2 regions of the Alkaliphilus crotonatoxidans genome follow, and region 1 is predicted to be linked to the other one. Evidence: riboswitches for the same ligand, from Rfam matches in the RefSeq annotation. Region 1 holds a riboswitch; the other holds the start of a gene.
What was found. A riboswitch is a leader RNA that binds a small molecule or an ion and turns the genes downstream of it on or off. The one in region 1 is predicted to bind cyclic di-AMP.

Region 1 (8,131 bases):
TAAGGGGAGATGGCACTGGAAAAAACCTACTACTCAATGGTCATACCGATACCGTACCGCCCTATCACATGACCATTGATCCCTTTAAGGCTGAAATTAAAGATGGCTGTATCTGGGGGCGGGGTGCAGTAGATATGAAGGGGCCAATTGCCAGTATGCTTATGACCATGGTGGCCATAAAGCGAGCTGGTATCAAGTTAAAGGGTGATGTCATTTTTACCGGAGTAATCGGAGAGGAAGAAAGAAGTGAGGGAAGTGAATATCTTATTCAATCTGGTATTAAGGCCCATGGCGCAGTGGTAGGTGAACCATCTGACTATGAATACGCCCTAGGCCATAGGGGGCTAGAATGGTTAGAAATCATCATTAAGGGCAGGGCTGCCCATGGCGGTGTTCCCCATCTGGGGGTGAATGCCATTGAGAAGGCAGCAACCTTAATCCATCGAATTAAAGGAGAGCTTTACCCCAGGCTTCAAGGGCGGTACAATGAGTATATGGGCCCTTCGGTTATGAATTTTGGCGTTATTCAGGGTGGAACCCAACCCAGTAGCGTGGCCGATGAATGTCGTATTCAAATCGACCGTCGCTATATTCCCGGTGAAAATGTTCAAACAGTAATCCAGGAATATGAAGATATCATTAACTCAATTAAGGCAGAAGACCCAGATTTTGAAGCAGAAATTAGAAGAATGCCAAATAATATGCTGACATTAGACCATTTATATTTGATTACCTCACCCGGGGAACCCATTGCCAGGGCGGTAAAGGAAGCCATTCAGTCGGTTATTGGCAGGGAGCCTGACATCACCAGGCAAAGAGGATGGACCGATGCAGCTTTACTCTCAAACTTTGGAAAAATACCAACGGTGGTTTATGGACCAGGTAAAATAGGGTATTCCCATACCAAGGATGAACGTATAGCAATTAGTGAACTTGTTGATGCTGTTGAAATATATGGGAAAATCATACAGAATTTTTGTGGATTTGACTGACTAGCCCGATAAATAAAAACGCAGTTAAAATTTGTTGTTTGATCCTTTTAATTGATGCAGGCTACAGTAGGGCTATAAAGTCTATGCTTTATAGCTCTATTCTGCTATCAATCCATAGAATATTGGAGGATGAGGCCGTGTACGATATTAAGATAATCAATGGGCAAATCGTGGATTTTGAACATCATCAGCTAATACAAAATGATATTGGAATTAAAAATGGAAAAATTCATTATATTGGCAGCCAAGTGGGTGAAGCCATGACAGAAATCAATGCAAAGGGAAAGGTAATCTCTCCAGGGTTTGTCGATATACATATCCATGAAGAGGTGATCGGCGAAAGTAATGATGGGGATGACTATGACATTGCCAATAAAATGCTGAAAATGGGGGTTACCACCTGTGTAGCAGGAAACTGCGGCAACAATAGACAGTCAGTTGAGGAATTTTTTCAATATATTGATGCCCAAGGGGCGCCAGTGAATTATCTTTCCTTCATAGGGCATAATTATTTAAGAAAACAGGTGGGTAGCAACGACATCTATAGAAAATCATCTCAAAAAGAAATATTAATTATGAAGGAACAGGCCCAAGCTGCCCTTCAAAGTGGTGCCATTGGGATTTCCTTTGGCTTGGAATACACTCCGGGAATCACCTTTGATGAGGTAATCGATTTATTAGAACCCTTTCGAGGCTCAAAAATTTTATTATCTGCCCATTATAGAAAGGATGCCCGCCATGGAATTGACTCAATCAAAGAATTAATAGCGATTTCGAAGGAAACAGGCCTGCCGATGGAGATTTCCCATATAGGCAGCTGTACTGCCTATGGTATGATGGAGGAGGCTTTAATGGTAATTGAACGGGCCAGAAGGAATGGACTCGATATTACTGCCGATTGTTATCCGTATCATGCCTTTAGCACCTATATCGGTTCGGCAGTATTTGATGAAGGTTGCTTTGAGCTTTGGAATAAATCCTATGACAGCATCCTTTTAATGGAGGCTCCTTATAGAGGAAAAAGCTGTGATGAAGCATTGTTTCACAAAGTGAGAAGGGAATACCCCGAAATGATTGTTACGGCCTTTGTAATGAATGAAGAAGAGGTAGTAAGGGCTCTCCAGGCTCCCTTTGTGATGGTGGCCAGTGATGGTTTATTAAGAAAGGGTCAGGGGCATCCCCGGGCGGCGGGAACCTTTCCAAGGGTTCTGGGTAAATACGTAAGGGAACAGAGGTATCTTACCTTGATTGATGCTTTAGAAAAAATGACTCGCATGCCTGTTAAACGATTGAGTTTACCAAATAAGGGAGAGATTAAAGAGGGCTATGATGCCGATCTGGTTATTTTTGACCCAAATTCCATTGGTGATGAAGCCACCTTTATAGAGCCGACTAAGCCTCCAAGGGGAATCTCTCAGGTAATAATAAATGGTAAAATAGCAGTTAATCAGAATAAAATCATTCATAATAGGCTGGGAAGGGTAATCAGAAAAGAGGAATTGACAGACAGGAGGAATTAACATGCTGTATCGGGTTAAGGAAGCAGGGAAAAAGATCAAGGCAGAGCTAATTCAGCTCAGCCGATATATTTTAGCCAATCCAGAGCCGGGCTATGGAGAGTATAAAGCCTGCAGAGCCCATGTTGAACTGTTAAAAAACCACGGCTTTGAGGTAGAAGAGAGCTATTTGGGGATAGAAACCGCCTTTAAAGCAGTCTATGACAGTTCAAAGCCAGGGCCAACTATTGCATTTTTATCGGAATATGATGCCCTTCCGGGTATCGGACATGGCTGTGGCCATAATCTGTTGGGGGCCACCAACACAGGGGCCGGTATTGTATTAAGTAAGATTATTAAAGACCTAAAGGGCAGGGTGGTGATTTATGGTACTCCTGCCGAAGAGACCAGTGGGGCAAAGGTGATCATGGCAGAGAAGGGAGCCTTTAAGGATGTAGACATAGCCCTGGAGGTTCATCCAGGCAGCAAGCATTATCGAAGTGGTTCATCCCTGGCTATGGAGGCTCTTCAGTTTACCTTTAAGGGAAGGTCAGCCCATGCGGCGGCTTCACCGGAAAAGGGTATCAACGCTTTAGATGCTGCCATCCATACCTTCGTCAATATCAACAGCCTAAGACAGCATATCTTGCCTACTGCCCGAATTCATGGCATTATTACAGAGGGAGGAAAGGCAGCCAATATTGTTCCAGAGCTGGCCATTGCCCAGTTTTATGTAAGGGCCACTACCAAGACCTATTTAATGGAGCTGGTTGAAAAGGTAAAAAATTGTGCCAGGGGTGGGGCCCTGGCGGCAGGAGCTGAGCTGGAAATAAGTAATTACGAGGCCAGCTATGACAACTTGGTGACAAATCAAGCCCTATCAGATCTTTATTATAAGTGGTGCAAAGAAGTAGGCATTGAAGAAATTCATTCCCAAAGGGAGGGTACAGGCTCCCTTGATATAGGTAATGTGAGCCAGCTGGTACCGACAATACATCCATATTTTCAAATATGTAAAGAAGATTTACCCGCCCATACCGTTGAATTTAGAGATGCAACCGACACAGATCTGGCCTATGATTCCATGATGCAAACCATTTATGCCCTGGTGATGACCGCAGCAGATATACTTACTAACGAAGCATTGCTAAAGGATATAAAATGGGAATTTGATCATACAATAAAATAGAAAAAAAGGTAATTCCTTAATCAGGAATTACCTTTTTTATGCAGAAGCAAAGCCTGCTTGATCTTTATTGAGTAGAAGCTCCAGGCGTTCCTTCTCAGAGACGGGCCTATTGAACTGTCGACTATAGGCCAGACATTTACCATCAATCATTCTGGTTTCCAGGCCACCATAGGCATATGAATTTCCTTTTAGATGGGGAGCATCGATAATTCCTCTTTTTATAGCATCAGCCAATACCTCAGCCTCAGCCCAGGGGTCTTGAGATAGAGGGTATAGGTTCTTAAGCATATCAAGCAAATAACGTGCCTCTAAGATTAGCTCTTGTTTTCGGGTCATTACCTCATTATCCTGGGTCATATCTGCCATACCATGAAGGGTTGAGCGAATGACGCCCCTGACTATTTTACAGCTTTCAATGACATCCTCAGGCTTTGCAGCATGATCAGCTTCACAAAAGCCTACTACGTGTATAATGTGGGGCTTAATTGCCATGGCTAAATAGGTAGAAGCCGCCAGCTGTCCCTTGGCCACATCTAAATCGGCACTTAGGCTGGCCAGCCCTGCCCTGGCCTGGCGGTATACTGTAAAATGATTATCTGCAAGAGATTCAATTAACTCAATCTTAGCCAGCATCTTAGCTAAATCCATTTTATGATGCATAGCCGGGGGAACATTAAACATGAATTGAGCAATATAGCTTTTAATGCCCATTTTTTTGGCATTATAGGCTCCCAGAAAAGCCATGGCAACGCCAATGGTATCGTGGGCATCCCTCAGACTCCAGTGGTGGGCTTCATTAACCTCCAGGGGAATATCATTAGCACCATGCCATTCCATAAGGGCCTGACCCTCCCGAATGGAATCAACCACAGAACGGGGGCCACGGCCATCCAGCACATTGTACCAGCATAAAGGAACGGCACACCAGGCATTGCGAATTGTATCCCTTAGCAAAGAAGCAAATTGAAATACCTCCGTGGTGCCGCTGTAGCACCTAAGCAGGGGGTAATTTCCCCTCCTGGAGCATTCATAAAGCCTTTCAAAGTCCTCTTTTGTTCGAAGGGGTACTCCACCGGCCCCGTCGAAGTCGTGGTTCATCTTCTCGGGGGTAAAGAAATTTTCCTGGGCATTTTGATCAGGGCCGATGGAAATAACGTCTAAAACCCTTGCATCAGCTATTTTTTTTATTCCTTCAAAGGTATCTTCCAAAGAGGGCAGGCCAAAATGGTGCCTTAGAATAGGGTAGGGCTGCTTACTGCTGATACGTTCAACTAAAGTTTGCGGATACCACTCATCGACCCTTTTAAGATGGTTTCCTTTTAGATATTGAATTGTATCATCAAGGTCTTCAGTACCATCAAATATCTTACTGAAGAATGGGTAGTTCATTGCTATTTGAGCCACAGGCCGGGTACCGCCAAAAATCCAGGTTATTTTTTGAAGCTGATTACTTTCAATAATGATTTGGCCAAGCTCATCCAGTAAGGGTACAACGGTATCCGGCGTTAGACGATAGCCAACGCAAACAGTATCAGGTTTATGTTGAATAACCGCCGCCACCAAGTTCTTAATGGAAACGGCAGCGCCCAAAAAGATTGTCTCATGGCCTTCTTCTTCCGCCTGCCTGAAAAAGTTTACAATACCGCCTATATGAACACAGGTTCCAATTGCTGCCCCCAGGAGCTTTCTTTTCATAGGTTCACCAGCCTTTCTTCCATGACAGGAAACTCTCCTGTTTCAACATAATGAAGAATATCCATTGTGGTTAATAAATTGCTAAGGCCCATTTCCTTAACGCCTCTGCCATATTTAAGGTAGTCAACATTGTGAATTGTAGAGGCCAGGTGAATAATCGAGGCGATTGTAGGGGTATCAATACCCAGATGAAGGGCCATATCGTAAATCGGCACCAGGCTTTGGGGAATATCTTCAAAAATATAACGGGTATCCATGGTTGAAGGAGCCATAATTCCCCAATATCCCTTGGTATTTCTTAAGGCCTCACAAAGGGTATCACCTTGGGTGTGATAGGTGCTGCTTAACCAATCCATTACAGATACTGCCTCAACCCCCAGGGCCCTGGCCACCTGAATTCTTTCCTCATCTACCTGCCGAATAATCCTTTCGATCGAGGGTGTAATCCCTTCAATATAATATTGAAAATTTCCCCGGGTATCTTCAATACGGCCACAATTTAGTACAGTAGGGATTGGATGCAGGACGGCACCGATATTATTAAAGCTGGTTTCTAAAACGTTGGATACAGGCATAAATTCCGGAAATGGATGCTCTATTAATCGAATGAAGCTCATGGTTTCAATGGCAGGAAAGGCAGCCACCTTAACCTCCCTCTTTTTACTAAAGATTTTCACTACCCCTGGAGCCTGTATTCTGCAAGCAAACAGCAATGTCTGGGCTTCGACAATACATATTTTTTTATAGGAATGGTGCATATTAAAAATTGAATTGAATTCCAGGGCACCACCGGTTCTGCCGGGATTTAAAACAATATATTGATTTGGGGTGACAATAGGGGTCAGCCGTAGGGCAATTTCCCGGTGAGCGCTGGCAGGTAAAACCACCATAATAATATCGGTGTGACTCACAGCCCTTTCCAGGCAGTCGGTTACCATGTTCAGTTTACCAGTACAGTTGATTGTACCGGTAAGCCTGATGGTTTTCTTATCTGCAATGTCTTTAATATTAGCTATGCTTCGGTTATAAAGATTAACCCTGTAGCCCATGGCGGCTAAATAACCTGCCAGAGCCTGACCTCCGCTACCAGCACCGATAATTGCAAAGCTAAGATCCTTCAATATCTTTTTCATCTTAATATGTCCCGCCTTTCTTTACATTACATCTAATTGATCACCAACATGAAAAGCCTTTGAAAACAGATAAAAACTTGCTGGATCAAATCATAAGAAAGTGGGTTGAAGGGCATAAAAAGAGCTATGGAAGACCATAGCCCAGGCATATTAAAAGTGGGTATACACAAAAGGTATACCATGCTAGCTTCTTCCCTTCAACGCTTACGAGGTTAGCTGCCGGATTCGGATCGAAAGGTATTTGACCCTACCCTAAAAAGGGATTCACCCCAAAAAATTGGTTCCCCCGCTTCCTAAGAATTCAGCGAAATATTCAATTAAACAGTTGTTGCCATTATAAGTAAATTTATGGTTATCATATTATACTATAAAATAAATTATCGGGTCAATAAAATTACTGAATATTTAATCAAACTTTAATGGATTTTTTATAATACATGGATAGGAAAGGATAAATTAATATAAATTATTGGAAAGTTTTAATATCTGTAATGTATTTTAATAAAGTCTACCCATTTAAAGCTTTTCAAGGGTAGACTTTATTTTATTATTACACCAATTAGAACTACGTAATTTCACTTTGTTTGCCCAATAATTTAAAGAAAAACCGGAAGAACCTATGCTAATTGATTGAAGGTGTATAAAGTTAAGGGCTTTTGATTATTCTATTTTTAGATAGCAAAACTGGTAGAGCAATTATAAAAGAAAGGAACAGGGCTATGAAGGATAAAAACCAACCACCAATTATTCAAGATTTCCAAAGCTCCTATGAAAAGGGATACCGATGTATATTTTATGAAACTGATGAGCGAGATCATTTATTTACAGTATATCTGAAGAATTTTGATACAGAAAACATAAAAATACTGAAATGTAAGGAAGAAGAAGGCGAAGCATTAAAAAATTATATTCAAGAATTAAATTAAAATATTGCTTTATCAATCAGAAAGAAGGAGGAATTTCTTGTGCAGAAGGGGACCATACCAATTAAGAACCAGTTTGGGTTCTTTGAAATTCGTTTAGAAAGTATAGGCGGCCTGGGAGCCAATGTGGCCGGCAAGATCATTGCTGAAGCCGGAGTCGTGGGAATGGGCTTTAATGGTTCAAACTTTGCAAGCTATGGCTCAGAAAAAAAGGGTACACCGGTGAGCGCCTACATTCGTTATTGTGATCATGATCATCCAATACGTATTAATAGTCCGGTGACAGAGCCCCATATTTTAGGGGTTTTTCATGAAAATCTGGTGGCAAGACTGCCCATTACGGCGGGAGTCAAAGCCAATGCCACAGTGGTTATCAATACTGATAAAAGACCAGAGGCTGCCAGGGATTATCTCAGGCTGGCTGGGGGCAGGATAATTACAGTGGATGCCATCCGAATAGCCTATGAAGAAAAGGTAAGAATGAATGCAGTTATGATTGGAGCCATTACCAGGGCCATGGAATTTATGGATAAAGAAGCAATGAAGGAGGCCATTCGAGAAACCCTGGGGAAAAAATATGAAAATCAGTTAAAGGCAAATTTAAGAGGCTTTGAAGCAGGCTACGAACAAATAGAGATAAAGGATTTTGATGAGGATGGAAAATATCCCTTCATCCCCTTTCAAGAGGGAAAGAGCCAATGGG
Region 2 (8,131 bases), on a different contig from region 1:
CCAATAATTGTGATCAGAGGAGGCAGTAAAGATAATTCCGTCTACCATCTTTTCACTTAACATATTGATATACCGCTGTTCCTTTTCTATATCATCATCGGTATTGCAAAAAATTATGTTGTAGCCCTCCTCATTGGCCTTATCTTCAGCTCCCCGGGCAATTTCTGGGAAGAAAGGGTTGGCAATATCAGGTATAACCAGACCGATTGTCTTGGTTTTTCTTGTAACCAAGCTTCTGGCCATGGTATTTGGCACATAATTATATGTCTTGGCAATTTCTAAAATTCTCTGTCTTGTGGTGGAACTGATATGTTCATCCTTGTTGTTTAATACCATAGAAACCGTAGCTGTAGAAACTCCGGCCATTTTGGCTATATCCTTAATGGTTATCTTCATTTGCTTCACCCAGTCATCTGTTTTGAAAACGTTTTACTTAAACGTTTATTCTATTCTAGCATATTTTAAATTTTACTACAATAGGCCCTACTAAATTTTTTTGCATAATTATTAGAGAATAATAATTACTACTAAATTAATCAAGCCGGTGCTGAGGTCACCGGCTTTCTTTAGCTATTGCTTTTCTTTTTATAGTGCTTTGTCATTAACTGTATCAAGCCATTCCTCAATGGGCTGAACAATTGCCTTAATGCTCCCATCTTCAAAGGGATTTTTGAGGTTTGCCAGGCTGACCAGCTCTAAAAATGATTTGCTTCCTCCTGCCCTGCACAGCCTTAAATAATCTTGCCATGCCCTTTCTCTATCCGTTCTTGATTTGACCCAAAATTGGAAGGCACACACCTGGGCCAGAGTGTAGTCAATGTAGTAAAAGGGATCATTAAAAATATGACCCTGTCTGTACCAATAGCCACCTCGGCTTAAGAAGTCATTTTCTTCGTAATCACGATGGGGTAAATATTTCTTTTCTATTACCCGCCACATATCCTTTCGTTCTTGAGGTGTTGCCTCGGGATTTTCATAAACCCAATGCTGGAATTCATCTACCACTACCCCATAGGGTATGAATAGCAGGGCTCCACTAAGATGAGAGAACTTATATTTTTCTACATCCTCCTTAAAGAACAGCTCCATCCATGGCCAGGCAAAGAATTCCATACTCATGGAATGAATTTCTGCGGCATCGAAGGTAGGCCAAATGTATTCCGGCACCTCAAAATTTCTGCTGCTATACACCTGGAAGGCATGACCTGCCTCATGGGTTAATACATCTACATCTCCAGAGGTTCCGTTAAAGTTAGAGAAAATGAAAGGTGACTTATATTGGCTTATGTAATGGCAATAGCCGCCCCCTGCTTTTCCCTTTTTAGCAACCAGGTCCATTAGTTCCTTTTCTAGCATATAGGTAAAAAATTCGTGTGTCTCCGGCGACAGCTCCCGGTACATGGTTCTTCCGTGATCAATAATCCAATCGGGGTCACCCTTTGGGGTCGCATTGCCTGTTAAAAATTCTAAGGGTTCATCATAGTATTTTAATGTATCTAGCCCCAGTCTGTTTAGCTGCCTTTTTCTCAGCTTTGTAGCCAGGGGAACCAGGTCAGTCAAAACCTGATTTCTATAGTTGGCTACCATTTTAGCATCGTAATCAGACCGCATTAGGCGGTTATAGGCCAGCTCTACAAAATTATTAAAGCCAAGCTTTCTTGCCATTTCTGTTCGAACCTTCACAAGGCCGTCATAGATTTCATCAAATTGGGCTTCATTTTCTTTGAAAAAGCCAGTAAAAGCCTCCTGGGCGGCCTTTCTTATCCCTCTATCGGAAGATTCAAGATAGGGAGTCATTTGTGATAAATTTCTCTCTTCGCCATCGAACATGATCTTTGCCGAGGCCCTCAGCTTTGTGTATTGACTTGACAGCTTGTTTTCCTTTTTTAAATCCTCCATGATTTCAGGGGCAAAGGTCTTCATTTTCATTTCAACAATTCTAAAAAGCTGCTCTCCCCATTTAGCCTGAAGGGCTTGCTTAAACCTGGATTTAGACAGAGCCTGGTAAAATCTGCTGACCAAGCCTTCGTAAACAGGCATGACCTCATCAATATAGTCATTTTCCCCTTCATAAAATTCATCGGTGGTATTGATGGTATGTCTAATGTATACCAGGGCTGTCATGGTTTCGAAATAATTTCTAAGCTCATTGATTTTTTCCATGATTGAATCCTGTTCTTCAGCCGTTTGGGCCCCGGTGAATTTCTGCAAAAGCAAATCAAAATCCTTTTCTAGGGCAGCCATATCCGGCCTGACGTATTGAAAGTCTTTAAATGTTTCCATTGAGAATCCTCCTTTACCGGTTATTTATCCATATAGTTTATTCAATATGCCTTAAAATATTATTCTACAAATATACCTGAGTTCCTTTTTTTCATTAATTATAGGAAAGGCCTTCATGAAATTGTAAGTATATGTAAATTGTATATTTTGGTATCTTGCCCATAAAGGTTTACATAATATATATCATCCTGTATAATAAGCGTATTGCATGGCACTACAACTGCTGAATCCCAGTTTTCTGGGTACGGAGGAACCAATTAAGGGGTTAATCCATGCTTCATGGTAGGGAGCCTTCTTTCCCGAACCCGTCAGCTAACTTCGGAAGCCATGTTTTAGGAAGGAGTGTTCCTGTTATGCAAAGAGATGTAAAACGTATTGTTGCCATACTGTTGGTTGTACTATTTATTTCTGTACAACTGGCAGGGGTTTTTGGAAGCGGCTATACAACGTTGAAATTTGGCAGCCGTGGAAACGAGGTCACTAGACTGCAGCAAGCTCTACAGGACAAAGGCTACTACAATAGTGACGTTGATGGGATTTTTGGCCCCGTCACCGAAAAGGCTGTTATTGCTTTTCAAAAAGACAGCGGCATCACAATTGATGGTATAGCCGGAAACGAAACGCAATCTAAGCTATACGGAAGCTCTGCTCCGGTGTCCAGAGGCGACACCGCCTCTAGAAGTCAAACCAGCGAGGACCTTTATTGGTTGTCAAGAATCATCCATGCTGAGGCAGGGGGCGAGCCCTACAAGGGAAAGGTAGCAGTAGGCAGTGTTGTGTTAAATAGGGTTCAATCAAAGGATTTTCCCAATACTGTAAAGGGTGTTATTTTTGAATACCATCAAAATATTCCCCAATTTAGTCCCGTAGCCGACGGAAGTCTCTATAAGACCCCTTCCCAGGAAAGTATTGAGGCTGCAAAGGAGGCATTAAATGGTGTCAAGCCTGTCGGTGATGCCACCTATTTCTTTAATCCTAACAAGGCAGCCGGGTCATGGATTGTAAGAAGCAAAACCTATGTCACAAAAATTGGAGATCATGTTTTTTACCGATAATATACAGATGGGGTGTGGTATTCTGCCGCACCCCCTATTTTTAATCAGCATCCCACGGGAGGCTGTTTTTTTTGGGTGTGAAAAGCCCGATTTAAGGGTATATTGATGGTATATAGCTTTTATGAAGGGAGTTTTATCGAAATGAGCAAGGAAGAAAAAAAGCCGCAGAAGAATCTAAAGGAAAAGCTCACACCATTGCAATACCACGTTACCCAAGAAAGCGGAACAGAGCCGCCCTTTCAAAATGAGTTTTGGAATCACCATGAGCCGGGAATTTATGTAGATGTGGTTTCAGGGGAGCCTTTGTTTTCATCCCTCGACAAGTACGACGCAGGCTGTGGATGGCCCAGCTTTACCAAGCCTATTGTTCAGGCATCCGTTAAGGAAAAGAAGGACCTGAGTCACGGAATGATTCGAACCGAGGTAAGAAGTAAAGAAGGTGATTCCCACCTGGGGCATGTTTTTGACGACGGCCCCCGACCTACAGGTCTGCGATATTGTATTAACAGTGCTGCCCTCAGGTTTATTCCACTAAAGGATTTAGAAAGGGAGGGCTATGGCCATCTTCAGGGGATTTTTGAACAGGAAGAGTAATAAATAAATCGTGCCGAAACCGGCACGATTTATTTATTAAAAGTAAATTAACCAAACATTGACAGCAGTACCCCTGCCGCTACGGCAGAGCCAATGACCCCTGCCACATTGGGGCCCATGGCGTGCATCAATAAGAAGTTGCTAGGATTTTCTTTTTGTCCCACCACCTGGGAAACACGGGCGGCCATTGGGACTGCCGATACACCGGCTGAACCGATCAGGGGATTTATGGCATCGCCCCCAAGGATTTTATTCATCAGCTTAGCCAGCAATACCCCTGCCGCGGTACCCACACCAAAGGCCACTACCCCCAGGGCAATGATCTGAATGGTATCGAGCTTGATAAACTGTTCTGCCTTGGCGGTGGCCCCCACCGCCAGTCCCAGTACGATGGTAACAATATTAACCAGCTCATTTTGGGCGGTCTTGGAAAGTCTGTCGGTAACCAAACATTCTTTTAGTAGATTACCGAACATTAAAAGCCCCACCAGGGCAGCAGCTGAAGGCAGTAACAGGGATACCACAATGGTCACCAGGATGGGAAATACGATTTTTTCCACCTTGCTGACGCTCCTTAGCTGTTCCATTTTAATCATTCGCTCCCGCTTGGTGGTGAGGGCCTTCATAATGGGGGGCTGGATGATGGGCACCAGGGCCATATAGGAGTAGGCCGCCACGGCAATGGGCCCCAATAGATGGGGGGCCAGCCGGGAGGTTAAAAAGATGGCTGTAGGCCCATCGGCTCCACCGATGATGCCGATGGATGAGGCCTCCATGGCATTAAAGCCCATCAAAACGGCCCCTGTAAAGGTAAAGAAGATTCCAGCCTGGGCTGCCGCCCCTAAAAACAGACTCTTGGGGTTGGCAATCAGCGGCCCGAAGTCGGTCATGGCCCCAACCCCCAGGAAAATTAGGGGTGGGAAAATAGTCAGTTTATTACCGATGGCGAAATATTGAAGCAGGCCACCGGGGGTTTCGGTATAGATTTGAACCGGAATTCCCTTCAATAGGGTTTCGGCAGTGGGGTTGGTCAGAAGCTCGGCCGCCTGACCGGCGGTTCCCTCATTCAGGGCCTTCAGGGTGGTATGACCCAGATCCATCAGCCCCGCCAGGGGGAGATTGGTCAACAGCATACCAAAGGCAATGGGAACCAGAAGCAGGGGTTCAAATTTTTTGCCGATGGCAAGATATAACAGAAAACAAGATATGCCAATCATAATCATATGCTGTAAGGTCATATTGGCAAAGCCTGTGGATTCCCAAAATTCTATTAGTACTTCTACCATGGGGGTTTCTCCTTTCATAGATAAATGTGACAGCTTCAAAAGTCTATTTCAACGCCACCAGAAGATCACCGCCATTGACAGCGACGCCCTCCTTAACATAGAGAGAGGCCACGGCACCGTCGGCAGGAGCCATAATTTCATTTTCCATCTTCATGGCTTCTAATATAATTAACACCTGGCCTTGCTTAACGGCTTCTCCTTCCTTCACCAGAACCTTCCAGATGTTTCCGGGCATGGGGGCTGTTACTGTGGTGGCACCGTCAGGAGCTTCCCCAGGGGCCGAAGGAGCTGGCTTAGCCGCTGCCGCAGGCTTTGGCGCCGCAACGGGAGCCGCCGGCCTTGGACTGACGGCCACCCCTTCTTTAATTTCCTCCACCTCTACTTCATAGCTGACACCATTAACAGAAATGTTGAATTTTCTCATGATCTATTTCCTCCTCATTTTCGAGTATAAATATTCAAACAGGGCAAAAGCCCATACAATCCCTGCCGGGATCAGGGCCTACTTCCTTAGCAGATTATGCAAACCATTATTGGCCCAGGGGCTGGTCGGGTGGCCCCTACGCACAATATTTTTTACCACAATGTTATGGGTACTGGTATGTAGGCTGGCTGCCACCGCTGCTGTTATGACTGCCACCAATTCCCCATCATCTGTAGCTGGTTCTTCTTGAGCTGCTTCAGTCACTTCAGGGCTTACCGGGGGCTTCTTGGTCTGGGGTAGTGCTTTTCTGGGGGCCAATATGTTGGACATGAGTTGTATGACTAAATATAACAATAATAAGGCTACGAACACAATTCCTACTCCCAGCACCGTCACCTGCAGGCTGGCCAGGAGTCTTTCTCCAAAGGTCATGGAATCTGTTGCATAGTGTAGTTTCTCTAACAAGCTCATTCTATCTTCACCTCTTTTTCAGGGTCTCCCTATAGGGGTACATTTCCATGCTTTTTGGGAGGTCTAGACTCTCTTTTACTGGCCAGCATATTTAGGGCATCTGCTAACCGGGGCCGGGTGGCTGATGGTTCAATTATATCATCTACATAGCCCCGCTCTGCTGCCTTGTAGGGGGTAGCAAATTCATTTTTGTAGGCCTCTATTTTTTCTGAGCGGGTTTCCTGTGGATTTTCTGATTCGCTTATTTCTTTTTTAAAGATAATGTTGGCTGCCCCCTCGGGCCCCATAACTGCTATTTCTGCTGAAGGCCAGGCCATCACTAAATCTGCTCCTAAATCTTTGCTGCACATGGCTAAATAGGCTCCGCCATAGGCCTTTCTGACGATCAGGGTGATCTTTGGTACGGTCGCCTCGCTGTAGGCATAGAGCATTTTGGCCCCGTGGCGGATAATCCCACCATATTCCTGGGCGGTTCCCGGCAGGAATCCTGGTACATCGACTAGATTTAATAATGGAATATTAAAGCAATCACAGGTTCGGATAAATCGCCCTGCTTTGTCTGAGGCGTTGATATCCAGGCACCCTGCCAATACCTTGGGCTGGTTGGCAATGACCCCTACGGTTTGGCCATTGATTCGCATAAAGCCTGTAATCATATTTTGTGCATAATAGGGCTGTACTTCATAAAAATCTCCATGATCTGCGATTAAGCCGATGACGGTTTTCATATCATAGGGTTTATTGGGATCATCTGGAACAATTTCGTCCAGCTCCGGAATAATTTGATTAATATCATCGGTTACTTCAAAGACCGGGGGCTGCTCCAGATTGTTGGAGGGAAGAAAGCTCAACAGTCTTCTGATATCAGCAATGCAGGCCTCATCGTCGGCCGAAACAAAATGGGCTACGCCGCTGGTTTGATTGTGGGCCATGGCGCCCCCCAGGGCCTCGGCACTGACCTCTTCTCCGGTGACTGTTTTTATGACCTGGGGTCCTGTAATAAACATTTGACTGGTTTGATCTACCATAAAGATGAAATCTGTCAGGGCTGGTGAATAAACGGCTCCCCCGGCACAGGGGCCCATGATGGCGGAAATCTGTGGAATTACCCCCGATGCAATGGTATTTCGATAGAAGATTTGGCCATAGCCCGACAGGGCATCGACTCCCTCTTGTATCCTGGCTCCGCCGGAATCGTTCATGCCCACCACCGGGGCCCCCATTTTCAGGGCCATATCTAACACCTTGCAGATTTTTTTTGCGTGCATTTCCCCCAGGGAACCTCCTACTACGGTAAAGTCCTGGGCATAGGCATAGACCAGCCGTCCCTCTACTTGACCATAGCCTGTTACCACCCCTTCTCCAGGGGCATCTACTTTTTCCATTCCAAAGTTAACGCAGCGATGCTTCATAAAGCTATCTAACTCAACAAAGGTTCCTTCATCAAAGAGCAAATGAATTCTTTCCCTTGCCGTAAGCTTACCCTTTTCATGCTGACTGGCAATTCGTTTTGCTCCGCCCCCCTGTTGAAGCTTTTCTTTATGCTGACGAAACATTTCAATTTTATTTGGCGCCATCAATGGTCCCTCCTTATCAAGATGTATTTTAAACAAAGTGTATTTTTTGTTCCATGTCAACATAGTTGCTTTCTATTTTATATTTTTTGGCCCTTCTGTCTTTGAAGTACTCCAGGGCTACCTGAGGGAAGAGTCCATAGGTGAGGACATCCTCCTGCTGCTCTATAAATTCTTTTACTTCTTTTTTAAAGCCCTCTAATTGCGGGGCGATGGTATCGGCAGGCCTTTGGTCAAGTACCTTCTCGCTGCCGATTATTTTTTCTTTAATAGTCTTGTCAATCTGACCAACAGGCCTGCCGTATTCTCCCTTAACATAGGCTTTTATTTCTTTGGGAACCATTTTATATCGCTCCCCCAGGATTACATTAAAGACTGCCTGGGTTCCCACCATCTGACTCAAGGGTGTCACCAGGGGGGGATAGCCCAGCTCAGCTCTGACCC

Region 2: another riboswitch for cyclic di-AMP. It lies ahead of ACYQ1I_RS15015 (cell wall hydrolase); the one in region 1 lies ahead of ACYQ1I_RS06595 (NAD/NADP octopine/nopaline dehydrogenase family protein).

Annotation. Positions count from the first base shown of each region.
Region 1 covers NZ_BAAHXS010000004.1:840,067-848,197, forward strand. Annotated here, with positions in the region: gene ACYQ1I_RS06575 (M20 family metallopeptidase) at 1-992, shown strand, start outside; gene ACYQ1I_RS06580 (N-acyl-D-amino-acid deacylase family protein) at 1,130-2,512, shown strand; gene ACYQ1I_RS06585 (M20 family metallopeptidase) at 2,514-3,677, shown strand; gene ACYQ1I_RS06590 (hypothetical protein) at 3,714-5,372, opposite strand; gene ACYQ1I_RS06595 (NAD/NADP octopine/nopaline dehydrogenase family protein) at 5,369-6,505, opposite strand; cyclic di-AMP (ydaO/yuaA leader) riboswitch at 6,692-6,822, opposite strand; gene ACYQ1I_RS06600 (hypothetical protein) at 7,162-7,431, shown strand; gene ACYQ1I_RS06605 (2-oxoacid:acceptor oxidoreductase family protein) at 7,471-8,131, shown strand, end outside.
Region 2 covers NZ_BAAHXS010000006.1:619,283-627,413, reverse strand. Annotated here, with positions in the region: gene ACYQ1I_RS15025 (LacI family DNA-binding transcriptional regulator) at 1-396, opposite strand, end outside; gene ACYQ1I_RS15020 (M3 family oligoendopeptidase) at 586-2,283, opposite strand; cyclic di-AMP (ydaO/yuaA leader) riboswitch at 2,495-2,625, shown strand; gene ACYQ1I_RS15015 (cell wall hydrolase) at 2,637-3,338, shown strand; gene msrB (peptide-methionine (R)-S-oxide reductase MsrB) at 3,480-3,932, shown strand; gene ACYQ1I_RS15005 (sodium ion-translocating decarboxylase subunit beta) at 3,980-5,218, opposite strand; gene ACYQ1I_RS15000 (biotin/lipoyl-containing protein) at 5,262-5,642, opposite strand; gene ACYQ1I_RS14995 (OadG family protein) at 5,721-6,113, opposite strand; gene ACYQ1I_RS14990 (acyl-CoA carboxylase subunit beta) at 6,143-7,690, opposite strand; gene ACYQ1I_RS14985 (oxaloacetate decarboxylase subunit alpha) at 7,719-8,131, opposite strand, start outside.